DNA from 2 places in the Mycolicibacterium mageritense genome. Region 1 is predicted to be linked to the other one. Evidence: riboswitches for the same ligand, from Rfam matches in the RefSeq annotation. Region 1 holds a riboswitch; the other holds the start of a gene.

The links. Region 1 has a riboswitch for glycine ahead of cycA (D-serine/D-alanine/glycine transporter). Riboswitches for the same ligand answer to the same signal wherever they lie in the genome.
Region 2: another riboswitch for glycine. It lies ahead of gcvP (aminomethyl-transferring glycine dehydrogenase); the one in region 1 lies ahead of cycA (D-serine/D-alanine/glycine transporter).

What each region holds. Positions count from the first base shown of each region.
Region 1 is NZ_AP022567.1:6,750,941-6,765,159, forward strand. It holds gene G6N67_RS32555 (mechanosensitive ion channel family protein) at 1-465, shown strand, start outside; gene G6N67_RS32560 (esterase family protein) at 644-1,651, shown strand; gene G6N67_RS32565 (SDR family oxidoreductase) at 1,712-2,458, opposite strand; gene G6N67_RS32570 (NADP-dependent oxidoreductase) at 2,455-3,381, opposite strand; gene G6N67_RS32575 (VC0807 family protein) at 3,460-4,113, shown strand; gene lon (endopeptidase La) at 4,151-6,472, shown strand; gene G6N67_RS32585 (PucR family transcriptional regulator) at 6,527-8,104, opposite strand; gene G6N67_RS32590 (MFS transporter) at 8,252-9,619, shown strand; gene speB (agmatinase) at 9,664-10,695, shown strand; glycine riboswitch at 10,784-10,881, shown strand; gene cycA (D-serine/D-alanine/glycine transporter) at 11,048-12,514, shown strand; gene G6N67_RS32605 (nitroreductase family deazaflavin-dependent oxidoreductase) at 12,534-12,923, shown strand; gene G6N67_RS32610 (TfoX/Sxy family protein) at 12,923-13,255, shown strand; gene G6N67_RS32615 (endonuclease) at 13,295-13,942, shown strand; gene G6N67_RS32620 (hypothetical protein) at 14,028-14,219, shown strand, end outside.
Region 2 is NZ_AP022567.1:1,380,879-1,395,097, forward strand. It holds gene G6N67_RS06810 (TFIIB-type zinc ribbon-containing protein) at 1-945, opposite strand, end outside; gene G6N67_RS06815 (SPFH domain-containing protein) at 949-2,244, opposite strand; gene lpdA (dihydrolipoyl dehydrogenase) at 2,621-3,988, opposite strand; gene lipA (lipoyl synthase) at 3,985-4,926, opposite strand; gene G6N67_RS06830 (L-serine ammonia-lyase) at 4,932-6,305, opposite strand; gene glyA (serine hydroxymethyltransferase) at 6,308-7,576, opposite strand; gene gcvH (glycine cleavage system protein GcvH) at 7,579-7,977, opposite strand; gene gcvT (glycine cleavage system aminomethyltransferase GcvT) at 7,988-9,103, opposite strand; gene gcvP (aminomethyl-transferring glycine dehydrogenase) at 9,100-11,934, opposite strand; glycine riboswitch at 11,988-12,088, opposite strand; gene G6N67_RS06855 (hypothetical protein) at 12,381-12,554, opposite strand; gene G6N67_RS06860 (Abi-alpha family protein) at 12,681-13,517, shown strand; gene G6N67_RS06865 (DUF445 domain-containing protein) at 13,601-14,219, shown strand, end outside.

The DNA of each region.
Region 1 (14,219 bases):
GACGGCGTCGCCGACGATTTCGGCACGCCTGAACGGCTGGCGAAGGCGTGCCGGTACATGGCCACGGCGCTGCGCCTCGGCCATACCGACCAGCAGGAGCTGCTCACCCACGCGGTCCTGACGCGATACGGCGTCGACGAGGCCATCCAGACCGCGGGTGACGTACCCACCCGCATGAGCTTCATCGTGGCCGGACGCGCACAGGTCACGGTGCGGGGATCTGACGGCACGGTCGCACCGGTCCGCACCCTGCACCCAGGCGAGTTCCTCGGCCAGAGTGCGCTCACCCGGGAGGCGACCCGGACTTCGGTGCACGCGGTCGAGGAGACCACGATGCTGCAGGTCGAGCGTGGCTTCCTGGAAGAGCTCGTGATGCGAAATCCCTTGCTGCTCCACGAGTTGAGCCGCATCATCGACGAACGCCGGGCCGATGCCCGGCAGGCGCTCGGCGCCATCGGCAACTGATCTGCCGCCCTGGCTATCGGCCGGAACGGTCTCGGCGCCGAGTTCCAATCGTTAGCCAACCGCGATCTGCGTACGCGGTGTTGTTACGCGTGTGACTGGAGTGACGCGTGGTTGACTTTGCTCGCAAAGCGACGGCAATTGCTTGTGGCATGCGAAGAAAGGTGGGTTGGTTGCCGTTATGAAGTTCATCAGGAATGTGCGAGGCACAGCTGCAACGTCATGGTTGCGCAAACTGGTGGTGGGATTCCTTGCGGCAGTGACCCTGCCCGGACTGATCGGTATCGCCGGGGGGTCGGCGACCGCGGGAGCGTTCTCCCGGCCCGGGCTGCCCGTCGAGTACCTCGACGTCTTCTCACCGTCCATGAACCGCAACATCCGCGTGCAGTTCCAAGGGGGCGGGCCGCACGCCGTGTATCTGCTCGACGGCCTGCGTGCCCAGGACGACTTCAACGGATGGGACATCAACACCCCCGCCTTCGAGTGGTACTACCAGTCGGGGCTGTCGGTCGTGATGCCCGTCGGCGGTCAGTCGAGCTTCTACACCGACTGGTACCAGCCGTCCAAGGGCAACGGCCAGGACTACACGTACAAGTGGGAAACGTTCCTCACCAACGAGCTGCCGACCTGGTTGGCTGCCAACCGCGGGGTCTCGCAGACCGGCAACGCCGTGGTCGGCATCTCGATGGCGGGTAGCGCAGCCCTGACCTACGCGATCTACCACCCGCAGCAGTTCATCTACGCCGGAACGCTTTCGGGCTTCCTGAACCCGTCCGAGGGCTGGTGGCCGACGCTGATCGGGCTGGCCATGAACGATGCCGGCGGCTACAACGCGGAGAGCATGTGGGGCCCGTCGAGCGATCCCGCGTGGCGGCGCAACGACCCGATGGTCAACATCAACCAGCTGGTCGCCAACAACACGCGGCTGTGGATCTACTGCGGCACCGGAACCCCGTCGGATCTCGATGCGGGTGCCTCGGGCGGCAACCTGATGGCCGCGCAGTTCCTCGAAGGGCTGACCCTGCGCACCAATGTGACGTTCCGGGACAACTACATCGCGGCCGGCGGCACCAACGCGGTGTTCAACTTCCCGCCGAACGGCACGCACGCGTGGAACTACTGGGGTGCGCAGCTGCAGCAGATGAAGCCCGACATCCAGCGGGTGCTCGGCGCACAGTCCGCCACCTAGATCCACCCACCCAGGGAGCCTGCCGTTACCCCCCGACGGCAGGCTCCCTGCTTTTCGTCGTCAGCCCTGCACCGTCGGCCGGATGGTGATGTCGCCGATCTCGACATCGTGCGGCTGAGAGATCGCGAACGCCACCGCACGTGCGACCGCGTCCGGAGGGAGACCGAATTCGTCCATGCTGGACCGGATCTGGGCCCGCGCGGCCGGATCGTCGATCGACGCGTCGAGCTCGGTCCGGACGAAACCCGGCGAGACAGAGGTGGTCCGGATGACACCGTCGGTCGACTCCTGCCGCAGTGCCTCCATGATCGTGCGCACCGCGTTCTTGGTCCCCGCGTAGACCGCCATGCCCGGCACGATCTTGAGCCCGGCGGTGGACACCGTCGTCACGAAGTGACCGCGGCCCTGCCGTCGGAACACCGGTGTGGCCGCGGCGATCCCGTGCAGTACGCCGCGCACGTTGACGTCGATCATCTCCGACCAGCCGTCCACGTCACCGTCGGCCAACGGTCCGATCTTGCTGATCCCCGCGTTGCTCACGAGCACATCGAGCCTGCCGAACTCCGAGACCGCGGTGTCGACCAGACGCTCGAGATCCGCCCGGCGGCCGACGTCCACCGAAACGGCCACCGCCGATGCCCCGGCCGCGCGGAGTTCGGCCACGATCTGATCGAGCCGCTCTGTGCGGCGGGCGCCGAGCACGACCGCGGCGCCATGGGCCGCCAGCAGCCGTGCCGTGGCTTCGCCGATCCCGCTGCTGGCACCCGTGATCGCCACCACCCGGCCCGCGAGGCCGTCCGTGGTCACGGGCGCAACACCAATTTGCCTCGGGTGTGCCGCTTTTCGAGTTCGGTGTACGCGGCCTGCACATCGTCGAGCGCGAACACCCGCGCAATGGGCACTTGCAGCTCGCCTGCCGCGACGAGACCTGCCAACTCGGCCACGATCGCGATGTCGGATCCCTCGGCATTACCCGCGGACTTGACCCCGTAGCGGTCCACCGCTGCGAAATCGATTATGGTGTCGACCCGTTCGGGTGCGACGCCGAGCTCGTCGACCGCGATCGCGACGTAGCCGCCGCCGAAGAGATCGAGGAACGCGTCGACGCGGCCGGACGGGGATGCCGCGCGCAGGCGGTCGGCCAGGCCGTCGCCGTAGTTGACGGGCGTGGCACCGTGCGCGGTCAACCAGTCGTCGTTGGCGGGCCCGGCGATGCCGAGCACCGTCGCACCGGCGCGGTGCGCCAACTGCACCGCGATGGTTCCCACACCGCCTGCCGCGCCGGCGATCGCCACCACGTCGCCGGCCCCAAGGCCGAGCGCGCGGACCGCGGCGTAGGCCGTCGTGCCTGCGACGAACAGTGATCCGGCGACCTCCCACGGCACCCCGGCCGGTTTGGCGGTGAGCTGGCCGGCGGGCACGGTGACGTATTCGGCTTGGCTGGACCGCCGTTCGGAGAATCCGATGATGTCGTCGCCGACGGCGAAACGGGTCACCCCCGCGCCGAGTTCGGCGACCGTGCCGGCAAGGTCGCTGCCCTGCCCGGACGGGAAGGTTGCCGGCCAGCGGTCATGCAACGCCCCGCGGCGGATCATCGCCTCGCCGGGATTGATGCCCGCGGCCTCGACCTTGACGAGCACCTCACCGTCGGCCGGAACGGGTCTCGGCACGTCACGTACCTGCAGGACACCGATCCCGCCGTATTCATCGAACTGGACTGCTCTACTCATAGGACCAACGACGGTGTGACGGGGCACGCTATTCCCCCTCCCAGGAACCCACCAGGTTCTCCACATACTTTGGCGGTGGTGAGCCAACCGGACCAGGCTGCATCGACACCCATTCGCCCGATCCTGCGATCGATCCTCATGGACGTCGCCCCCGCGCTGGTCGCCTACTACGGCCTGCGCGCCGCGGGACAGTCGGAGTACGTCGCACTGCTGACTGCCACTGTGCTGTCGGGCGCGAAAGTCGCCTACGACGCGGTGCGGGCCCGCCGCCTCGACCCGTTCGCGGGCTATCTCATGCTGAACTTCGGCCTGAGCCTCGCGGTGGGACTCGCGACCTCTGACGCCCGGATGCTCATGGCAGGCAACACGCTCGTCGGCGGCATCGGCGCACTGATCTTCCTCGGCAGCTGCTTCATCGGACGTCCGCTGACGCAGGTCGTCGCCGAGCGCGTGCAGCCCGCGAGCGGCCCGCTCGAGCCGGGTGAACGTGAGTTCAAACACCGCGTGCACATTCAGCTGTCAGCGATGTGGGGCATCGGGCTGCTGGTCGGCATGTTGGTCAGTTTGGCGCTCATCTTCGGCCTGTCCGTCGACGTCGCCAATGCTGTGAACACGGTGGTTTCGCTCGCGCTGACGGCCGCGCTCATGGTGGCGACGTTCATGGTGGCCAAACGGGCCAGGGCGGCGTGGGAGCACCGGGCCCAGCACGCCCGGGAACAAACCCAGGCGTGACAGAGTTGAGCGCATCAGACTGAACTTTGGAGGTTTGATGTCCGAGCCAATTTCTGTGCCGGTTTTGTTCGTGGGCGAGCCCGTCCTGCTGCCGGGCATGGTCGTGCCGATCGAGCTCGACGACGCCGCCCGCGCCGCCGTCGACGCAGCCCAGGCCAGCGAGTCCGGCAAGCTGCTGATCGCGCCGCGCCTGGATGACCGTTACCCCACGTACGGCGTGATCGCATCGATCGTGCAGGTAGGCCGCATGCCGGGCGGCACCGCGGCCGCCGTCGTCCGCGGCGAGCGGCGGGCCCACATCGGGTCCGGCACCACGGGCCCCGGCACTGCGCTGTGGGTCGAGGTCGAGGAGGTGACCGAGGTAGCGTCGAGCGACGACACCTTGGCGCTCGCGGCCGAATACAAGAAGCTGCTGCTGGCGATGCTGCAGCGCCGCGAGGCCTGGCAGATCATCGACGTGGTCAACAAGATCACCGATCCGTCGGCGTTGGCCGACACGGCCGGCTACGCGTCATACCTGACCGACGTCCAGAAGCGGCAGCTGCTGGAGACCGCCGACGTCGCCGAACGGCTGCGGGTTCTGATCGACTGGACGGGCGAGCACCTGGCCGAGGTCGAGGTCAACGACAAGATCGCCGAAGATGTCCGGTCCGGCATGGACAAGCAGCAGAAGGAATTCCTGCTGCGCCAGCAGCTGGCCGCGATCCGCAAGGAGCTCGGCGAGGGTGAACCTGAAGGGTCCGACGACTACCGGGCCCGCATCGAGGCCGCCGACCTGCCCGAGAAGGTCCGCGAGGCCGCGCTGCGCGAGGTGGGCAAGCTCGAACGCGCCAGCGAGCAGAGCCCCGAGGGCGGCTGGATCCGCACCTGGCTGGACACTGTGCTGGACCTGCCGTGGAACGTGCGCACCGAGGATTCGACCGATCTCAAGGGGTCTCGGGAGATCCTGGACGCCGACCACCACGGGCTCGACGACGTCAAGGACCGCATCGTCGAGTACCTGGCCGTGCGGGCCCGTCGCGCGCAGCGCGGAATGGCCGTCGTCGGCGGCCGCGGGTCGGGTGCGGTGATGGTGCTGGCCGGCCCACCCGGGGTCGGCAAGACGTCACTGGGTGAGTCGGTCGCCCGGGCGCTGGGCCGCAAGTTCGTGCGTGTCGCGCTGGGCGGGGTGCGCGACGAGGCTGAGATCCGTGGCCACCGGCGCACCTATGTCGGCGCGCTGCCCGGCCGGATCGTGCGGGCCATCGGCGAGGCGGGTTCGATGAATCCCGTTGTGCTGCTTGACGAGATCGACAAGGTGGGCTCGGACTACCGGGGCGACCCTTCGGCGGCGCTGCTCGAGGTGCTCGACCCGGCGCAGAACCACACGTTCCGCGACCACTACCTGGACCTGGATCTGGACCTGTCCGACGTGGTGTTCCTGGCGACGGCCAACGTCATCGAGAACATCCCCTCGGCCCTGCTCGACCGCATGGAGCTGGTGCAGATCGACGGGTACACCGAGGACGACAAGGTCGCCATCGCACGCGACTACCTGCTGCCCCGGCAGGCCGAGCGCGCGGCATTGACCTCCGACGAGGTGACGGTGACCGAGGCGGCACTGCGCAAGATCGCCGCGGACTACACCCGCGAGCCGGGTGTGCGGCAGTTCGAGCGGCTGCTGGCCAAGGCGCTGCGCAAGGTGACCACGAAGCTGGACTCCACTGAGGCCCCGATCCTGATCGATGAGCCGGATCTCGTCGAGTACCTGGGCCGTCCACGCTTCACGCCGGAATCCACCGAGCGCACCGCGGTGCCGGGCGTCGCGACCGGCCTGGCCGTCACAGGCCTCGGCGGCGACGTGCTCTACATCGAGGCCAACTCGAACGACGGCGAACCGGGTCTGCAGTTGACCGGTCAGCTGGGTGACGTCATGAAGGAGTCGGCGCAGATCGCGCTGTCCTACGTGCGGGCCCACGCGGCCGAACTGGGTGTCGACCCCAAGGCACTGGACCGCCGCATCCACGTCCACGTGCCTGCGGGCGCGGTGCCCAAGGACGGTCCGTCGGCCGGCGTCACGATGGTCACGGCACTGGTGTCGATGGCCACCGGACGGAACGTCCGCGGCGACGTCGGCATGACCGGCGAGGTCACGCTGAACGGCCGGGTGCTGCCGATCGGCGGCGTCAAGCAGAAGCTGCTCGCGGCCCAACGCGCCGGGCTGTCAACGGTGTTCATCCCGGCGCGCAACGAGCCCGATCTGGACGACGTGCCCGCAGAGGTGCTCGAAGCGCTTGAGGTCAAACCCATGACCGATGTTGCCGACATCATCGCGCAGGCGCTGGAACCGGCCGCCGCGGCGGCATCGGCTGCCGCCTAGGGCGATACACGGGCGTGCGGTGCCGGCCGGCACCGCACGCCCGTGGTGTAGGTGTCAGACGCCGGGCAGCCGCCGCGACGGACTGGTGTCACGGCTGCGCATGTCACGCTCGGCGTCCAGCAGTTCCGCGGCCCGCAGGGCCAACCACAACTCGGCCACCGAATCGGTTTCTGCCAGATCACGTTTGGTGATCTCCTCGACCCGCCGCATTCGATAGATGACCGTTTGCCGGTGCACGTGCAGCGCTTGCGCGGTCCGCTGCCACGATCTGCGGTTGCGCAGAAACGCGTCGAGGGTTTCGACGAGGCTGGCATTCTGCCTGCCGTCGTACTCCTGCAGCGGCCGCAGGACGCGGTCGACCAGGGCCTGTGCGTCGCCCACGCTCGACAGGCCCAGCCAGGACTGCGCACTGCCGTACCTCGACACCGGGACACCGCGCCGCTTGGCAAGCGAAAACGCCCAGGACGCTTCGCGAATCGACTCTTGGAAGCGGTTGATCGAGTCAAGGCGTTGGCTGACCCCGATGCGTGCCGTCGGACCCAGCGCGCGCGCCAGCACATCGTCGAACGGCGTACCGTCGAGCGCCACCGCGTAGAGGATCCCCTCACGCGTCGTACACAGGTACGGGATGGAATGGCGCCACAGCGCGTTGTGGACGTGCGACACCGGATCGTCCTCGGCGCTGTGCGCGACGATCACCACCGCCGCCGCGGGATCCAGTCCGACATCGGCCAGTTGGGCGGCCGCCGCAGGCCCGTCGACGCGGCTCTCCAGCAACCGGTCGAGGAATACCGAGCCCTGACGGCGCCCGTGCTCCAGCACGAGCTGTGTCTGGGAGAGCTCGAGGCTGACGACGGTGGCCGCGTGTTGCAGCTGGATCGGGTCGACCCGCCTGCCTTCGGGCGTGACCGCGACCAGTGCCGCGCTCGGATGACGCTGAATGTCGGTGAGCAGGGCCGTCTTTCCGGCGACAGCCGGCAGCCCGAACGCTCCCGCGGCGACGTTGGTGAGGCTCTCGGACAGGTCGGCGACCGCTGCCTTGGTGACCGGATCGAGGCCCGCGGTGTCGGGGAACCAGGGCTCACCGCTGTGCCGGTCGCAGACATGCAACTCACAGCCGAGTTCACGTTCGAGGGCGCCGAACAGATCGGCGGACGTGGTGGCGCGCGCGATGTGCCGGCGAACCAGGTCGTAGATCCGCACCGTGCGGGTGAGGCGGCTGGATTGGTCGAGCAGCGTCGCCTCGGCCACGGCCCGCGAGATGGCCACGAACGGCAGCGGATACCGGATGTTGAGCAGCGGCAGACCGAGACGGTCGCAGGTGGCCGTCAACTCATCGGTGAGGGCCGGGCAATACATCTTCTCGCCGATCGCCAGCCCGGACACCCCCGCGTCGTTCAACCGTTCGACCAGCCGGGCCTGCGCGTCGGCGTGGGCGGGAAACGACAGGCCGTTGGTCATCAGGAGCTCGCCGCCCGTGACCCACCGCCACGGTTCGGGCAGGTCGGAGGTGTGCGTCCAGCTGATCTCACGGCCGAGCCCCGCTGTCCCGGCCAGAACTTCCAGGCCGAGGTGGGGCACGTCCGCCAGCTCTCCGACGGTGATTGCGATGGCGACTCCTCGATGCGGCACGGTTGGCCGCTGCCGTGGTTTATACGATCGCTCAAACCATAGGTCGTCATTTTGCGCATCGTCTACTCGCGCCGGCGCCGCAAGCGCCGCCATGCTGTGTCTCGGCTCACAACGTCCCTTCGCGAGCCCCGTCACGCAGGAGCTTCCATGTCCCAAGCCGGCCACCTCATCGACGATGCGCCGCTCACCGCCTTCCACAAGAAACTGACCCTGTTCTCGTCGGGCGGGCCCTTCATCGACGGGTACGCGCTGTCGATCATCGGCGTCGCGCTCATCACGCTCGAACCCGCCATGAACCTGTCGGCGACCGAGATCGGTCTCGTCGGTGCGGCCAGCCTCGTCGGGATCTTCGTGGGCGGCGGCGTGTTCGGGTATGTCACCGACAAGGTCGGCCGGCACCTCATGTACATCGCCGACCTGATCGCGCTCGCCGTGTTCTCCATCCTCTCGGCGTTCGCCGCGGAAGCCTGGCAACTCATCGTGCTGCGTTTCCTGCTCGGCGTCGCGATCGGCGCCGACTACCCCATCGCCACATCACTGCTGGCCGAGTTCCTGCCGAAGAAACACCGCGGCAGGCTCCTCGGCGCGATGTTCGTCGTATGGGCGGTGGGGGCGGCGGCCGCCTACGTCGTGGGTTTCCTGTTGCGGGACTTCGGCCCCGACGCGTGGCGGCTGCTGCTGGCCAGCCCGGCCGTGTTCGCCGTCATCACGTTGCTGGCGCGGATGGGGACGCCCGAATCGCCGCGCTGGCTGTTGAGCAAGGGGCGCGTGGCCGAGGCCGACGCCGCGATCAAACAGGCCTTCGGCCCTCGGTTCGGAGTTGCCGACCTGGACGACAGCGACGGGCAGACGGCCCGAACCACGTCGTTCACACAGGTTTTCAAACGTCCCTGCCTCAATCGCACCATCTTCGTCGCGGTGTTCTGGACAGCTCAGGTGATACCGCTCTTCGCGGTGTACACATTTGCGCCCGACCTGTTGGCGTCCTTCGGCCTCGAGGGCGACGCCAATCTGTACGGTGGATCGCTTTTGATCTCACTGCTGTTCGTGGTCGGCGGAATCCCGGGGTTGTATCTGGTCGAGCGGATCGGCAGGCGGGCCTTGCTGATCGGATCCTTCGCCGTGATCGCCGTGGCCCTCGCCATCCCGGCTCTCATCCCGGGGATTCCCCCGATCGTGTTCTTCCTCGCCCTGGCCGTGTACGCAGTGGCTTCGGGTGGGTCGAGCTTTCTCGAGATCGTCTACCCGAACGAGCTTTTCCCGACGGAGGTGCGGGCGACCGCTGTCGGCGTCGGGACCGCGGTGAGCCGTATCGGCTCCGCGGGTGGCACGTACCTGATGCCGCTGGCCCTGACCGCGCTCGGCGCCGGAGGTGCGCTCGGAGTCGGCGCCGCAGTCACCGCCGTCGGGTTGGTCGTGGCGATCTTCATGGCCCCCGAGACCCGCGGCGTCGCACTGTCCGAGAGTGCGGGCTCGGCCGACACCGCGGCCGGCGAACAGCTGCCCGCGTCCTGATCCCTCCCCTACCCACCTTCGATCGACCGAAAGACAGGAAACCAGTGAGCATTCGACCGACCCCTGCCCCCGTCGACGCGAGCACCGGCCTCGTCGGGGCGGTTCCCGCCACCGAGGTACCCCGCTACGCGGGCAAGGCCACGTTTGCGCGTATCGCCGACATCCACGAGGTGAGCGACTACGACATCGCGATCCTGGGTGTGCCGTTCGACGGTGGCACCTCCTACCGGCCGGGTGCCAGGTTCGGGCCCCTCGCGGTGCGGCAGGCGGCCCGTACCATCCGCCCGGGGTATCACGTCGAACTCGGGGTCGCACCGTTGCAGACCGTCCAGGTCGTCGACGCGGGCGATGTCGCGGTCACGCCGTACGACATCGCCGCCGCGTGCCGGCAGATCCAGGGCCACACCGCCGAAGTGCTCGGCCACCGCGACCGGCGCATCGTGGCGATCGGCGGCGACCACACGATCGCGCTGCCGAATCTGCGTGCGCTGCATGCCAAGTACGGGCCGGTGGCACTCGTGCACTTCGATGCCCACCTCGACACGTGGGACACGTACTTCAACGCGCCGGTCACGCACGGAACGATCTTCCGCCGGGCATTCGAGGAGGGCTTGCTGATCGAAGACCACTCGATCCATGTGGGCATCCGCGGCCCGATCTACGACCAACTCGACCTGCGCAACGACGCCGACATGGGCTTCAAGATCATCCGCGCGGGTGACCTGGACACGATGGGCACTGACGCCGCAGTGGACATCGTTCAGCGGCGCGTCGGTGACATGCCGGTGTACCTGTCGATCGACATCGATGTGCTCGACCCGGCATTCGCGCCCGGCACCGGCACACCCGAAGCCGGCGGTTTCACGTCCCGCGAACTGCTGCGCATGCTGCGCAAGCTACGCGGCCTGAACATCGTCGGCGCCGACGTGGTCGAGGTCGCCCCGGCCTACGACCATGCCGAGATCACCTCCGTGGCCGCGGCGACCATCGTGTTCGACCTCGTGTCGTTGATGGTTGCCGACCGGGCCGAAGCGGCGCAACCGCGTGCGGATCGCGCCGCGATCGCCCAGTCCTGACGGGGGGACGTGCGCAATCCAGGTTCGGCTGCTAACGTGACGCGCGGCACACTTCCGAACGGGAGTGGCCGACAACTCAAAACGCCGTTGAGTCGCAGCGGGAGAGCCCCGTCGCATCCAGTCGACGGGCGCCGCAGGAGCAACTCCTCCCAGGAATCTCTCAGGCACCGGTACCGCCGCGACTAGGCACCTCTGGAAAGCAGTCGACGTCAAGTCGGCTCACCGAAGGGGCAAGCGCACCGTCACGAGACCACTCGGCGACGGTGCGTGAAAACTCTCAGGTCCAATCGACAGAGTGGGGAGGCGCCCGCAGCCCGCGCTCTCCACCGCGCCTGAGATCCTTGAGGTTGTTATGACCCAATCCAATGACCTGACCGCTGCTTCAGCGGACTCGACACCCCCGTCCGGCGAGGAAAAGCACCTCTCCCGGCAGCTCGCCAACCGGCACATTCAGCTGATCGCGATCGGCGGCGCAATCGGCACCGGACTCTTCATGGGCTCGGGCAAGACGATCTCACTCGCCGGCCCCTCGGTGATCTTCGTGTACATGATCATCGGCTTCATGCTGTTCTTCGTGATGCGGGCGATGGGCGAATTGTTGTTGTCCAACCTGCATTACAAGTCGTTCGCCGATTTCGCCGCCGACCTGCTCGGACCATGGGCCGGGTTCTTCACCGGCTGGACCTATTGGTTCTGCTGGATCGTGACCGGGGTCGCCGACGTCGTCGCGATCTCCGGCTACGTGCACTACTGGTGGGGCGGCCTGCCCTTGTGGATTCCCGCGCTGGCCACCGTGGTACTGCTGATCACGCTGAACCTGCCCACTGTGAAGGCTTTCGGCGAAACCGAGTTCTGGTTCGCGCTCATCAAGATCGTCGCGATCGTGGCACTCATCGTGGTGGGCCTGGTGATGGTGCTCAACCACTTCGAGTCCCCCAACGGCGCCCAGGCCAGTTTCGCGAACCTGTGGAACGACGGCGGCTTCTTCCCCACGGGCATCATGGGATTCGTCGCGGGCTTCCAGATCGCGACGTTCGCGTTCGTCGGTATCGAGCTGGTCGGCACCACCGCAGCCGAGGCCAAGAACCCGGAGACCAACCTCCCCAAGGCCATCAACTCCATCCCGGTCCGCGTGATGTTGTTCTACGTGGTGGCCCTGGCAGTGATCATCATGGTGACGCCGTGGCGCGAAATCAGTGCCGACAACAGTCCTTTCGTGGCCATGTTCAGCCTTGCCGGGCTCGGGATCGCGGCGTCGGTGGTCAACTTCGTCGTGTTGACCTCGGCAGCCTCTTCGGCGAACTCCGGCATCTACTCGACCTCGCGCATGGTTTACGGCCTGGCCCAGGAGGGCGACGCACCCAGCCGGTTCGGCAAGCTCACGTCGCGTCGGGTGCCCGCCAACGCCCTGTTCCTGTCGGGGGTGTTCCTGCTCGCCGGTGTGGTCATGGTGGTGGTCGGCGACTCCATCATCGAGGCGTTCACGATCGTCACGACCATCTCGTCGCTGTGCTTCATGTTCGTCTGGACGATCATCCTCAGCAGCTACATCGTCTACCGCAAGCGCCGGCCGGAGCTGCACGAGGCGTCGAAGTTCAAGATGCCCGGCGGTATCGCGATGTGCTACGTCGTCCTCGCGTTCTTCGTGTTCCTGGTCTGGGCCTTCACCCAGAAGGCCGACACCCTGCACGCGCTGCTGGTCACCCCGGTGTGGTTCGCGGTGCTCGGGATCGCGTGGCTGATCCTGCGGCGCCGGCCGGGTCACCTGGCCCGTGAAGCCGCGTTCCGTGCCGATCTGGAGTCGACGGATTCCGACTGACACTCGGTAAGGTGACGCCATGGTCGACTTCGGGGATCTGAAGCGGCGCATCGTGCACGGCACGCAGCGCCGGCTGGTCAATCCGATCGGCAGGCAACTGCCCGTCACGATGTTGGAGACCACGGGCCGCAAGTCAGGGCAACCGCGCCATACCGCGGTCGGCGGCCGCGTGGTCGACAACCAGTTCTGGATGGTCTCCGAGCACGGCGACCGCTCGCACTATGTACTCAACATCAAGGCCAATCCGGCTGTGCGAGTGCGGATCAACGGCAAATGGCGCACGGGCGTGGCACATCTGCTGCCGGACGACGACCCGGTGGCGCGGCTCAAGGAGTTGCCCGCGCTCAACAGCGCAGTGGTGCGCGCCGTGGGCAGCGATCTGCTGACCATCCGGGTCGACCTCGACTGATGGCGTACGACCCGGACCTGGTGGAGCGCATTCGTGAGCTCACGGCGTCCGACCGCGGAATCGACGAGAAGCGGATGTTCGGCGGCGTGGCCTTCCTGGTCAACGGCAACATGTCGGTGGCCGCGAGCCGCGACGGCGGCCTGATGGTCCGCGTTCCGCGTGAGGACACCGACGCGCTGCTGCGCCGCGACCACGTCGAGCCGATGATCATGGGTGGCCGGGAGATGCGGGGCTGGCTGCGGGTCGCCCCGGCCGGCGTGAAATCCAAGCGGCAGCTGCAGAGCTGGGTCGATCGCGGCGTCACCTACGCCAAAGGGCTGCCGCCGAAGTAGGCCGGGTTTCCGATCTGCGTCACCGGGTATGCGCAGGTCATGTCGAAGGAAGACCTGGTCTCCCGACTCCTGGATGCGGCGGGCATGACGTACGCCACGGAAGCCGGGATCCACCTCAAGGACAAGCCGATGCCGCTGTTCGAACTGCTGACGCTGTGCATGCTCGCCAGCAAGCCGATCGACGCGGGCATCGCGACGCAGGCCGCACGCGAACTGTTCCGCTGCGGCTGGCGGACGCCGCAGGCGGCGCTGGATGCTGAGCGCCGGGACGTGATCCGCGCGTTCGGCCGGGCCCACTACGCCCGCTACGACGAGAGCTCCGCGACCAGGCTGGTGGCGATCGCGACCGCGGTGCGCGACGAGTATCACGGCGACCTGCGGCAGCTGGCCCGCCGGAGCGAGCACGACCGCGGGGCGGCGAAGCGACTGTTGATGCGGTTCAAGGGAATCGGCAGTACCGGTGCGGACATCTTCCTGCGAGAGGTGCAGGACACCTGGACGTGGGTGCGACCGCACTTCGATGATCGGGCGCTGGGCATGGCACGTGAGCTCGGGCTGCCCGATGCGCCTGACCGGCTCGCCGCACTGGCACCACACGACGCCGCGCGGCTGGCGGCCGCCCTGGTGCGCACCGCACTCGATGACGATCTGCGCGACGAACTGAAGCGGCAGCCCGCATCCGCGTAGCGCCAATCTCGCGGAACTGCCCCGGACAACGCAGAATCACCATTAACATATGGGCGGCCTGGCAACGACCGTGGGGGTGGCGCACGTGCTGACCGCAGTACGCAAGATCCTGGCATTCCAGATGACCGTGGCCGAATGGATCGGCACCGCGATCATCCTGGCAGTGCCCTACCTGGTCATCGGTCTGGTGTGGTCACTGACCCACACGGGCCATCTGCGGGGCATGCACGGCGTCGACGCGGTCGTGTCGTTTCTCGGCTCGACCGTGTCGTGGCCG
Region 2 (14,219 bases), 2.6 Mb from region 1:
GCGCACGCTGTAACTGCGGGTCGTGTGTTCGCCGACTCCGACGAACTCGACCGAGGTGTTCATGTCGATGATCAAGTAGGGCAGATAGACGCCCATGACATTCTCGGGTGCGAACTCCGCGGTGAAACGCCTGCTTGCGAAGAACTTTCGCGCTGAGACGAACGCGGAGATCCGTGCAACGGCCTCTTCCTTGGGGAGCGAGAACGGCAGCACGACATCGGGGACGGCGCCGTTGGCGATCTGCTCGTTGACGGAAAGCCTGTTGCGGCACCAGTGACAACGCGCCTGTACGGCATGGTTGGTGTCGATCGACACCTCCGCACCGCACGCGCCGCACTTGAAGCTCACGACCTCGTCGACTCCCGGCACGATGTTGCCCGTCCCCGAACCGATCTGGCGGCCGCGCAGCTCGCTGATGGGCGAGTTGAGATTGAACAGCTCGGCTGCGTTCTTCTCGCTCCACGCGAAGCGGCAGTATCGGCACACCAGGTTGCTGCTCTTGATGTCCAAGACGATGTCGGTGGCCCCACAGCGCGGGCACTTGTTGAGTCCGTCTGTGCGGTCGGACGTGGTCTGGATGACCTGCGGCCCGCCGTGCTTGTCATACGTCACGACCGGCGCCTCGCCGGGGCCGTAACCCGCGTTGCGCTCTGCCTCCCGTGCGCGGTTCACGTCGTCCCACGTGGCGTTGCCGAACTCGCCCGGTGGCGTCACCTCGACGGCCCGATCACGCGGGATGACGCCACCGGGTTGCGCATATCCGTGTGCCTGCGGCGGTGGCGCTTGCACGAACTGCTGGGGTTGGCCCGGATAGGGCGGGTACGGCCGGGGCGGGCCAGGGGCATACGGCGGTGCCGTGTGCGGATACGGCGGTGGGGGCTGACGTTGGCTCTGGTCGGGCGGGTGACCGCCAGGCCGGTTGCCCCCGTGATGCGGGCCGGTCATGGCCTACAGCCCGAGCGCCTTCGCCTTGGCGGCGTCATAATCCGCCTGCGTGATGAGGCCCTGATCGAGCATGCTCTTGAACTGCGCGAGCTTGGCCACCGGATCCTCGCCCGCAGGCGCCTGCTGGGGTGCGCCCTGAGGAGGCGGGCTCGGCGGGTAACCCTGCTGTTGCGGGTAGCTCTGGTGTGGATAGCCCTGCTGCGCATACCCCTGTTGCGGCGGATACCCCTGCGGAGGCGGCGGCACCTGCTGGTATGGCGCCGGCCCGGGAGGCTGCTGAAGGCCACCCATCGCACCACCTGCGGCGTTCATCCCCATCCCCATCATCGCGATTCCGGCGGCTCCCCCACCGCTCTCTCCCGCGGCCTGCATACCGCGCGCAACCGACTGTTGCAGGAAGGAGTTGCCCCGCGAACCGCTCAATGCGTCCGCCTTCTTGACATCCGAGAGCAGCCTGCGGGTGTCCTCGTCGTACTCGATCGACGCGATCGCGACGTTGACGATCGTGATACCCCGCCCGCTCGTCCAGCGGTACGCACTTTCGACCGCCCCCGAGAGCGACTGGGCGAAACCGATTGAGTCGCCCTGGATCCGGGCCATGCGGTTACCCTTGGCCGGATCGTTCGTGTAGTGCGAGAACGCCGGTGCGAGTGAAGACACCACCTCGGTGAAGAGTTGGCTCGCGGCAGCGTTGTCGAAGTCGGTGAAATCGAAGACCGCGCCGCCGGGTTGCAGGTATGTCAGCGGCACGAACTGGGTGGCGAACAGGATCGGGTCCACGATGCGCATCGTGTACGTGCCGCGCGTGATCGCACCCACCTGGGCGCCGAGATACGCGTCATCCCAATAGATCTCCGACTGTGTCCCGAAACGGTTGTTGGGCAGCTCCCGCAGGTTGACGTAGAAGACAAGCTGCTGGCTGCCGGGCTGGCCGCCGAACTTGAACCGCTCGAACGACTGCGTGATGAGTGGGCTCACGATGCCGTCGCCGGCGAAGATCGACTGCGAGTTCAGGTCATCGGAACGCCACACATAGCCACCGGGCTGCGCGATGAAGCCCGTGATCTTGCCGTCCTGGAATGTCAAGAGGCCCGTCCCCTCGGGCACGAGGAGCTTGGAGCCGTTGCTGATGATGTTCTGCGAGCCACGGGTGTTGGAGCCACGGCCGGCGTTCTGTCCGACCGCAACGCCGGGGAAGATCGCCGCCGTCGGGGCGACCTGCGGCGGAACGACGAAATCCTTCCACTGGTCGGCGAGTGTTCCGCCGAATGCACCCGCGAAGGCCTGGATGAATCCCACGAGTCTGCTCCTTTGACCTCGCAGCGATCCGACAGCAACCGGCCATGAATCGCATCGACGGGAGAGGACACCTGTCCTCAACTGGCAGCAAAAGCGTACTCGCGCAAACCCATGATCGGCGGCGGCAATTTCCAGTTGATCGGGCAAGTACCTGCCCGAGCGACCGTGGTCGGATGAACCGGGCGAAGGCCCCATCCGTTGCCGGCTGATCGCGCTGACTGCAGCAATGCTGAAGATCGCAGCTCAATGCTGACTGAGGTCTTCAACATTGTTGCGCATCGCGAGCGGGCAGCCGTTCCCGCCGATCCACGAAACTCGCCCGAAAGTCTGCACTTTCGTCACAGTGCGGCGGTCGGACGGCGGTGCTGCGACCTGATCAGCCGTGCAGGTGCAGCGGCGCGCCGGACACCGCCATCAGCGCCTCGCCCAGCGCTTCGTTCTGTGTCGGGTGGGCGTGCACGAACCGGGCGGCCTCGGCGGCCTTCACGCCCAGGTTGTACAGCAGCTGCGCCTCACCGATCAGCTCCGATACGCCTGCGCCGATCATGTGCACACCCACCACTGCCCCGGCGGGGTCCACCACGAGCTTAACCGCGCCGGACGCCTTGAGGATCTGGCTGCGGCCGTTGCCCGCGAGATCGTAGGTGACGGTTTCGACGCCGTCGCCGTACTGTTCGCGCGCCGCTTCCTCGGTGAGGCCGATGGACGCGATCTCGGGATGGCAGTAGGTGACGCGCGGGATGCCTGCGTCGGCGACCAGCTCGGCGTCGCGGCCCGCGATGCGCTCGGCGACGAAGATGCCGTGCTGAAACGCTCGGTGCGCCAACTGCAGTCCACCGACGATGTCGCCGATCGCATAGACGCTGGGCACGCTCGTGCGCAACTCGTCGTCGGTCACCACGAGTCCGCCGTCGACCGTCACCCCGATCTCCTCAAGGCCGAGCCCCACGGTGCGCGGTGCGCGGCCGACCGCGACCAGCAGCACGTCGGCGTTGAGCACGTCACCGGATTCCAGCGTCACCTGCACGGCCTCGTCGTCTGACTTGACCGCGGTGACGCGTGCGCCGGTTTTGGCGGTGATCCGGCGACGGCGCAACAGCCGCTCCAGGTAGGTGGAGATCGCGACGTCCTCGTTGGGCACGAGCCGGGGCAGCGCCTCGACGACGGTCACCTTGGTGCCGAACGACGCCCAGAGACTGGCGAATTCGACGCCGATGACACCGCCGCCGAGGATGATGGCCGACTCGGGGATGCGGTTGAGCTCCAAGGCCTGATCACTCGTGAGCACGCGGTCGGACATCTCGATGGCGCCGGGCACCTTGGGAGCGGATCCGGTGGCCAGCACGATCGAGCGGCCCGTGATGGTGGTGCCGTCGACCTCGACGGTCGTGGGTCCGGTGAGCCGACCCCTGCCGTTGACGACCGTGATTCCGAGCGCCGCGATCAGCCCGGAAAGCCCCTTGTGCAGGCGGGACACCACGGTGTTCTTGAAGCCGTACAGCTTCTCGGGGTCGACGCCGTCGAACGTGGCGTTGACACCGAATTGCGCTGCGGTGCGGGCGGCGTCGGCGATCTCGGCCGCGTGCAGCAGCGCCTTGGTCGGGATGCAGCCGCGGTGCAGGCACGTGCCCCCGATCTCGGCCTCGTCGATCAACACGACCGAGAGACCGAGTTGCGCCGAGCGGATCGCGGCGGCATATCCGCCCGGCCCGCCGCCGAGGATGACAACGTCTGATGAGGTCACGAAAAGCTCCTTGAGTGTTCGATGGCGGTGCGGGCTTGGTGGTAGAGGGTTCCGGCCCGATACGACGAGCGCACCAACGGTCCGGACATCACGCCGAGGAACCCGATCTCTCGGGCGATGCCGTCGAGTTCGGCGAATTCGGCTGGCGTGACCCAGCGTTCGACCGGGTGGTGACGCGGCGTGGGCCGCAGATACTGCGTGATGGTGATCAATTGGCATCCGGCGGCGTGCAGATCGCGCAGGGCAGCCACGATCTCGTCGGTGGTCTCACCCATGCCGAGGATCAGGTTCGACTTCGTGATGAGGCCTTGCGAGCGCGCGCGTTCCAGCACCCCGAGCGAACGTGTGTAGTCGAAGCCGGGCCGGATCCGACGGAAGATGCGGGGCACGGTCTCGAGGTTGTGTGCCAGCACTTCGGGCGCGGCGGCGAAGACCTCGTCGAGCTGGGCGGGGATTCCGGTGAAGTCCGGGATGAGCAGTTCCACCCCGGCGCCCGGGCAGGCCGCGTGGATCTGGCGCACGGTCTCGGCATACAACCATGCGCCGCCGTCGGGCAGGTCGTCGCGCGCGACCCCGGTGACGGTCGCGTAGCGCAACCGCATGTGCGCCACGGATTCTGCGACGCGGCGGGGCTCGTCACGGTCGAGCGGCTCCGGCCTGCCGGTGGCGATCTGGCAGAAGTCGCAGCGCCGCGTGCACTGATCGCCGCCGATCAGGAACGTCGCCTCCCGGGCTTCCCAGCATTCGAAGATGTTGGGACAGCCCGCTTCCTGGCATACCGTGTGCAGATCGTTGCTCTGCACGAGCGCGGCCAGCTCGCGGTATTCGGGTCCGGTCCGCAGCCGCGTCTTCATCCAGGACGGCTTGCGTTCGACCGGGGTCTGGGCGTTGCGGGCCTCCAGCCGAAGCAGGCGGCGGCCCTCCGGGGCGACAGTCATATCTCTCAGCATTCGACGACGTTGACGGTGACGGCGAGCCCCCCGGTCGAGGTCTCCTTGTACTTGGCGCTCATGTCCATGCCCGTGGCCCGCATGGTCTCGATGACCTGATCGAGGCTCACGCGGTGCGTGCCGTCACCCCGCAGCGCCATGCGCGCCGCGTTGATCGCCTTGCCCGCCGAGATGGCGTTGCGTTCGATGCACGGGATCTGTACCAGGCCGCCAATCGGGTCGCATGTGAGACCGAGACTGTGTTCCATCGCGATCTCGGCGGCGTTCTCCACCTGCTCCGGTGTGCCACCGAGAATTTCGGCCAGGCCACCGGCGGCCATCGACGCCGCGGAGCCGACCTCGCCTTGGCAACCGACCTCGGCTCCCGAGATCGACGCCCGCTCCTTGTACAGCGAGCCGATGGCTCCCGCGGTGAGCAGGAAGCGGACAGCGGTGTCGTCCGGATCGGCACGGCCCGCGGGCGTGTAGTGCAACGCGTAGTGCAGCACCGCCGGAATGATGCCGGCCGCACCGTTGGTCGGCGCGGTCACGATGCGGCCACCCGATGCATTCTCCTCGTTGACCGCGAGCGCCACCAGGTTCACCCAGTCCTCGGCGAAGGCCGGGTCACGGTCAGGATCCTCGGCCGCCAGACGCACATACCAGTCCCTCGCGCGCCGCCGCACCCGCAGGTTGCCGGGCAGGTAACCGTCGCGCGACATCCCGTTGGACTGGCATGCGACCATGACGTCGCGGATGTGCAGCAGGCGTTCCCGAACCTCGGTTTCGGTGCGGGACAAGCACTCCTGCCGCATCATCGCCTGGCTCACCGAAAGCCCGTCGCGGTGGGTGAGTGCCAGCAGATCGGCGGCCGAGCGGAAGCCGCCACCGGCAGCTGTCGACCCTCGCCCGGTGGGCTCGGATTCGGTGACCACGAAACCGCCGCCCACCGAGAAGTACGTCTCGCGGTAGAGCACGTCGCGCTGAGCCGAGAGTGCCGTGAGCGTCATGGCATTCGGGTGTTGCGCGAGTTGCCGGGCCGGTTCCAGGCGCATGTCGGATTCGGTCAGCGCGATGACGATCCGACCGCCCAACTGAATCTTGCCGTCGGCTCGCATCACCGCAAGCCGACGCTCCATCTCGTCGGTCTCGATGGTTTCGGGCCGGTACCCTTCGAGGCCCAGCAGAATGGCCGGCATCGTGCCGTGTCCGGCCCCGGTCGCGGCCAGCGAGCCGAAGAGGTCGACCCCGACATCCGCGACCTGATCGATCACGCCGCGGCCGGTGAGCTCGTCGACGAACATGCCCGCGGCCCGCATCGGCCCCACCGTATGGGAACTGGAAGGTCCGATGCCGACCGAGAAGAGGTCGAACACGCTGACGGCCATGCCTACAGCTCCGGATACAGCGGGAACTGCTCGGCCAGCGAACGCACCTGCGCGGCAAGCGGTTCGGTGTCGGCGTCAAGTGCGGCGATCAGCGCCGCCGCGATGACGTCGGCGACACGCGCGAACTCGTCGTCGCCGAAGCCGCGGGCCGCCAGCGCCGGGGTGCCGATGCGCAGCCCGGAGGTGACCATCGGCGGCCGGGGGTCGAACGGCACGGCGTTGCGGTTGACGGTGATGCCGACGGCATCGAGCCGGTCCTCACCCTGCTGCCCGTCGATCGCGGCGTTGCGCAGATCGACGAGCACCAGGTGCACGTCGGTTCCACCGGTGAGCACCGTGATGCCTGCGTCCTTGACATCAGGCCGGCTCAACCGCTCCGCCAGGATCTGCGCACCGCGCAGCACCCGCTGCTGGCGTTCGGCGAATTCCGGCTGGGCGGCCATCTTGAAGCCGACCGCCTTGGCGGCGACGACGTGTTCGAGCGGCCCGCCCTGCTGGCCGGGGAACACCGCCGAGTTGATCTTCTTGGCGATGTCAGCCTCGTTGGTGAGGATGACTCCACCACGCGGCCCGCCCAGGGTCTTGTGTGTCGTGGATGTGACGACATGCGCATGCGGCACCGGCGACGGATGCAGCCCGGCCGCAACCAGTCCGGCGAAATGCGCCATGTCGACCATCAGGTAGGCCCCGACCTCGTCGGCGATCTCGCGGAACCGGGCGAAGTCGAGCTGCCGCGGGTAGGCCGACCAGCCCGCGATGATCAACTGCGGCCGGTGTTCGCGGGCCGCGTCGGCCACGGCGTCCATGTCGATCAGGTAGTCCTCTTTGGACACCCCGTAGGCCGCGACGTTGTAGAGCTTGCCCGAGAAGTTCAGCCGCATGCCGTGGGTCAGATGACCACCGCAGTCCAGCGACAGCCCGAGGATCGTGTCGCCCGGCTTGATCAGCGCGTGCATCACCGCGGCGTTGGCCTGCGCACCCGAATGCGGTTGCACATTGGCGAATTCCGCGCCGAACAATGCCTTGACCCGCGTGATCGCGAGCCGCTCGATCACGTCGATGTGCTCGCAGCCGCCGTAATAGCGCCGCCCCGGATAGCCTTCGGCATACTTGTTGGTGAGCACCGAGCCTTGGGCCTGCATGACCGCGAGCGGTGCGTGGTTCTCCGAGGCGATCATCTCCAGGCCGAGGCGCTGCCGGTGCAGTTCGTCACCGATCGCGGAGGCGATCTCGGGGTCGAAGTCGGCGAGATGTCGGTCGAGGATGCTCATGTCTAGGCCTCGCTCTTCTCTGCGTATTCGGCTGCGGTCAACAGGTTTCCGGCTGCGGTGGGCTGGACCTCGAACAGCCAGCCGTTTCCGTAGGGGTCGGACGTGACGAGTGCGGGATCGTCGACGGCGGTGGTGTTGACCGCGGTGACGGTGCCGCTCACCGGTGGGTACAGCTCTGACACGGTCTTGGTGGATTCCACCTCGCCGCAGGTTTCGCCGGCCGTGATGGTGGCGCCGACCTCCGGCAGGTCGAGGAACACCAGGTCACCCAGTGCCGCGGCCGCGACCGAGGTGATGCCGACGCGGACGGGGGTGGCGGGCAGGGGGGCGCCGGGCGCGATCAGCACCCATTCGTGTTCCTCGGTGTAGCTACGGTCGTCAGGAATCGTGTTGTCTGCCATGTCAATCCTTTCAGTTGCGGCGGTAGAACGGCGCCGGGGTGACTTCGAACTGCTCTTTGTTGCCGCGGATGTCGACCTGCACCACGGTTCCCGGCTCGGCCAGCGCAGCGTCGAGATAGGCCAGGGCGATCGGATATCCGAGCGTCGGCGACAGTGCACCCGATGTCACGCTGCCGACCGCGGTCTCGTCGCCGTTGCGGTGGACGGTGTAACCCGCGCGCGCCGCGCGCCGGGTCGAGCCCTTCAGACCGACCAGCACACGGTCCGCAGGCTTTTCGGAAAGCTGCTGCAGCGCATCGCGTCCCACGAAAGGCTTGCCGAGCCGCACCATCTTGCCCAGCCCTGCTGCGTAGGGGTTGGTGTCCTGGCTGAGTTCGTGGCCGTAGAGCGCCATGCCGGCTTCGAGCCGCAGGGTGTCGCGGCAGGCCAGGCCGGCCGGCAATCCGCCGGCCTCGGTCGTGGCAGCCAGCAGCGATCGCCACAGGGCCACTGCGTGGACGTTGGGCACGTACAGTTCGAAACCGTCCTCGCCGGTGTAGCCCGTGCGGGCCAACAACACATCGATGCCGTCGACCTGCGCCTCGGTGACCGCGTAGTACTTGAGTGCGGCCACGGCCTCGGTCTGGGTCTCCGGAACCAGCGATCTCACGATGGCTTCGGACGCGGGCCCCTGCACGGCGATCAACGCGGTGGTGGTGGATTGGTCGTCGACGTGCGCGTCGAACTGTTCGGCCCGGGAATTCAGTTCACGCGCCACGGTCGGGGCGTTCGCGGCGTTGGCGACCACCAGGAAACGGTCGTCGGCCAGCCGATACACCACCAGGTCGTCGATCACGCCGCCGTCGGCGTCGCACATGAGCGAGTACTTGGCGCGCCCGACGGTGATCTTGGCTGCCTCGCCGACCAGCGCGAAGTCCAGCGCCTCTGCGGATTGCGGTCCGGTGACGTGTATTTCGCCCATGTGCGACAGGTCGAACAGGCCCGCCGCCTCGCGCACCGCCCGGTGCTCGGCGAGTTCACTGCCGTACTTGAGCGGCATGGCCCACCCGGCGAAGTCGGTGAAAGTTGCGCCCAGTGCGCGGTGTTCATCCTGCAGCGGTGATGCCGGGGTGTGTTCGGTGCTCATACGAGGGCCTCCTCGAGGAGTTCGGCGGTTTCGGTCTGGAATGCCTCGGGCGCGGGGCACGAGCACGCGAGGTTGCGGTCGCCGTGTACGCCGTCGATACGGCGGACCGGCGGCCAGTACTTGTTCTGCCGCAGGGACGCAACGGGATACACCGCGTACTGCCGGCTGTACGGCAAAGTCCACTCGGCGTCGGTGACCTGTTCGGCGGTGTGCGGGGCCTGGCGCAGCGGGCTCTGTTCGAGTGCCCACTCGCCCGCCTCGACCCGGCTGATCTCGTCGTGGATGCTGATCATTGCCGCGATGAACCGGTCCAGTTCGGCGAGGTTCTCCGATTCGGTGGGTTCGACCATGAGCGTGCCGTTGACGGGGAAGGACAGCGTCGGAGCGTGGAAGCCGTAGTCGATCAACCGCTTTGCGACGTCTTCGGCGGTCACCCCGGTCCGCTTGGTGATCTCGCGCAGGTCGAGGATGCACTCGTGCGCGACCAACCCGGATTCGCCGGTGTAGAGCACGGGGTAGTACGGGGACAGCGACGTCGCGACGTAGTTGGCTGCCAGCACTGCGGCCTTGGTGGCCGCGGTCAACCCGTCGGGCCCCATGAGCGCCAGGTACGCCCAGGTGATCGGCAGGATGCCGGCCGATCCGTAGTTGGCCGCCGAGACCGGGGCCGGACCGTCCTGCAGCGGATCACCCGGCAGGAACGGCGCCAGATGCGCGCGGACCGCGACGGGCCCGACGCCTGGGCCGCCACCGCCGTGCGGAATGCAGAACGTCTTGTGCAGGTTGAGGTGCGAGACATCGCCACCGAACTCACCGGGTTTGGCCAGGCCCACAAGGGCGTTCAGGTTGGCACCGTCGACGTAGACCTGCCCGCCCACAGCGTGGACCAGGTCGCACACCGTGCGGACGTCGGTTTCGTAGACACCGTGGGTCGACGGGTAGGTGAGCATGATCGCCGCGACCTTGCCGTCGTGGTCGGCCAGTTTGGCCCGCAGGTCGTCGAGATCGATGTTCCCGTTGGCTGCGGTCTTGACCACGACGACGCGCATGCCTGCCAAGACCGCCGACGCCGCGTTGGTGCCGTGCGCGGATTGCGGGATGAGGCACACGTCGCGGTGGTCGTCGCCGCGTGACCGGTGGTAGGCGTTGATGGCCAGCAGGCCCGCGAGCTCACCCTGGGATCCGGCGTTGGGCTGCAGGGAAACCCGGTCGTAGCCGGTGATCTCGGCCAACCACGTCTCGAGATTGCCGATCAGCTCGAGGTAGCCCGCGGTCTGTTCGGCGGGCGCGTACGGGTGGATGCCCGCGAATTCGGGCCAGCTGATCGGTTCCATCTCGGCGGCCGCATTGAGTTTCATGGTGCAGGATCCGAGCGGGATCATGGTGCGGTCCAGCGCCAGATCCTTGTCGGAGAGCTCCCGCAGGAATCGCAGCATCGCCGTTTCCGAGCGGTGCTCGTGGAACACGGGGTGCGTGAGGAATTCCGACGTGCGCAGGAGCTCGGCAGGCAACACAGAGGAGCCGGTGCCGGGTGTCGCGCCGAAAACCGCGAGCACACGCCGGATCACGTCGTCGGTTGTGCATTCGTCGCACGCGATGCCGACGTGGTCGGCGTCGACCAGCCGCAGGTTGATGCCCGCCCGCTCGGCGGCCGCGACGATCTCGCGGGCCCGGCCCGGCACCTGCACCAGCACGGTGTCGAAGAACCGCTCGTGTACGACGGTGTGGCCGGCCTGCCGTAGACCGGCCGCGAGCGATACGGCGTGACGGTGGACGCGGGTTGCGATGGCGCGCAATCCTTCCGGGCCGTGGTATGCCGCGTACATGGCGGCGACGTTGGCCAGCAGAGCCTGGGCGGTGCAGATGTTGCTGGTGGCCTTGTCCCGGCGGATGTGTTGTTCGCGGGTCTGCAGCGCCAGCCGGTAGGCCGGCTTGCCGTCCACGTCGACCGACACCCCGACCAGCCGGCCGGGCAGCATGCGCTCCAATCCGGACCGGACGGCCAGGTACCCGGCGTGCGGGCCGCCGAAGAACAGCGGAACCCCGAACCTCTGGGCCGAGCCCACCGCGATGTCGGCGCCCTGCTCGCCGGGCGCGGCAATCAAGGTCAGCGCCAGCAGATCGGCCGCGACCGTGGTGAGCGCACCGCGGTCACGGGCCGCGGCGATCACCGGCGCGAGGTTCCGCACGGCACCACTGGCACCCGGGGACTGGAAAACCACGCCGAAGGCGTCACCGTCGGGCAATCCGTCGGTGAGGTCGGCGACCACCACGTCGATGCCGACGGCTTCGGCCCGCCCACGCACCACCGCAAGCGTCTGCGGCAGGCAATCCGTATCCAGCACAACGCGTTCGGACTTCACGGTCTTGTTGGCCCGCCGCATCAGCAGCACGGCCTCCATGACCGCGGTGGCCTCGTCCAGCAGGGAGGCACCGGCCACGGGTAGTGCGGTGAGATCGGCGACGAGCGTCTGGAACGTCAGCAGCGCTTCGAGCCTGCCCTGTGAGATCTCGGGCTGGTACGGCGTGTAGGCGGTGTACCAGGCCGGCGATTCCAGCATGTTGCGCCGCAGCACGGCCGGGGTGACGGTGTCGTGATACCCCAGACCGATCATCTGGATCCGCGGCTGGTTGCGATCGGCCAGCTCGCGCAGGGCCGCGAGCACGTGCTGTTCGGACCGCGCGGCAGGCAGGCGCAGGCCGTCTGAGCAGCGGATCTGCTGCGGCACCGCGCTGTCGATCAATTCGTCGATTGAGCCGTATCCGAGCGCATCCAGCATGTGCTGCTGAGCGCTGCCGTCAGGACCGATGTGACGATCGGGGAAATCCATGAGGTGACTCCGGTTTCGGGCATCGCAGTTACGCGATGCGTCGGGTGGTGACACCTCCCCGCTCTGTCCTGAAACCTGAGAGTTTTAGCGCGCTGCGCTGTTCCCCTTCGGTAAGCGTGACCGGTGGGTCGCGCTGTTCTCCAGAGTTGCCTCGACACTGCGGTATTGGGCCTGAGAGATTCCCGGGGAGGGACTTGCTCCTACGGCACCTCCGAAATCGGAGGTTCTCCCACAGTGCGTCGTCGACGTATTGAGTTGTGTGATGCATGCTACTCGACTACCCGGCGGTTACCGCAACCCCACCGTCGACGGGCAAGCCCGGCTTCGCTGTCGCAACTATGCGCGACACGATGTCGAAAACCACCGTTGCCGCTGCTACGCAAGTGATTTCGGCGTGGTCGTGCGCAGTCGGACCCGCAGTTCGGTGCGGCCGAAGAAGCCACCGATCAGGCCCGGCCGGCGCGTTCGAGGTCGGCCTGGACCGAGTGCGCGCGCCGGATCAGCATGACCGCCTCGTCCAGGTCTGCCGCGTCCTCGGAGTACAGGTGGGTGTCACCGAGCCAGCGCGGCGGTGTCGGCGTGGTCGGCAGCCTCCGGGCCGTGACCGGCAGGCAGAGCACGCTGCAGCGAACAGACCGGTGTGGCCATCCCGTCATCCACCGGGGACTTGGGCGCCGCACCGGGTGACCAGGTACGGTGCCCACATCTCGGACACACCCGGTAGGTGGGGAGGCGATCGGTCAGCGATGTCACAGGAACTGTCGAAGAAGGGTCCGGACGACAAGGACGACCACGTGGGCGATGAGGTTCCGGTACGTCGCAAGGACATGCAGCGCCGGGCCTTCAAGCTCGCCACACCGGTCGGCGAGATCGCCATCGCGATCCGCACCCCGCGCAACCAGCGCCCGCTGCTGCCCAAGCGGTTCGACCCGTTCGGCATCGCCGACCGTGCGCTCGACGCCGCGAAGACCGGGGTCAAACTGGCCGTCTGGGGCGAGGAGCAGTTGGCCACGCTGGTGAAGAACCGGCTCGAAGCCATCGACTCGGGTCCGCAGCCGGTGCCGCTGGCCACCCCCGAGGAGCCGACGGCCGAATCGCTCAACTCCAAGATGGACCGGCTTCTCGACCGTGCCCTGGACCAGAGCACGGTCGGCAGCCAGGTCGAGTTGTACCACCGGCTGCTCGACCAGCTGGTGGCCGACGAGGCCCGGATCATCGGTGCGCTCTCCGAGGGCGCGACTTCGCCACTGGTCAACGTCCACACCTGGACGCGATCCCGCACCCCAGGTCAGGCCGTACTGGAGAACGCATGTCTGATCGGCCGCACGGCCAACGTGGCTTTGCCCAATATGGTCCCGCAGTACGTCGGCCATCTGCTATCACTGGGATTGGTTGAGACCGGTCCGGAGGATCCGTCACAGAAGGCGGACTACGAGGTGCTCATGGCCGAGCCCATGGTGTTGCGGGCGGTCAAGAACGCATCGCGTGGGCCCCTCACCGCACGGGTGGAGAAGCTGACCCTGTCCCTTTCGGGTCTGGGTCGTGGCTTGTGGGAGGCCGCGGTGAAACAGGACGGTTCGTGACCGCCAGCGAGACGATTCTCGCTATCCAGACGTGGCAGGAGATCCAGGCCGATTTCAGTGTCAACTGGCTGATCTACCTGTCCATGCCCTTTGTCGCCGCCTTCGTCGGGTGGAGCACCAAGATCGTCGCGCTGGAGATGCTCTACCGGCCGATGGAGTTCAAGGGCATCGGGCCGTTCGGCTGGCAGGGCATCGTGCCCCGCCGCGCAGGCAAGGTGGGCTCGAAGACCATCGAACTGCTCACCCAGAAGCTGCTCAAACCCGAGGAGCTGCTCGAAAAGGTCGACGCCAAGGAAGCTGTCAACGCGTTGCGGGAGCCGCTGACTCAGGCGGTCGACGAGATCTCGCGCGACATCGCCGAGCAGATCCGCCCGGGCCTGTGGGACTCACTGCCCGAGGCCGCGCGCAATGCGATCCAGGCCCGCATCCACGACCAGACCCCCAAGGTCGTGGAGAAGATGCTCAACGAGATGCGGGCCGACCTCAACCGGTTCGTCGACATCCAGTACCTCGCGGTCACCACGCTGGTCCGCAACAAGGACAAACTCAACAAGCTCATGCGTGGGCTCGGCGACAACGCCATGGCCTTCGTGCGCCGCAGCGGCATCTACTTCGGGCTCGTCATCGGTGTCGTGCAGATGTTCGCGTGGGCGCTGTTCCAGAACCCGTGGATCATGCCGGCCTTCGGCTTCGGTGTCGGTT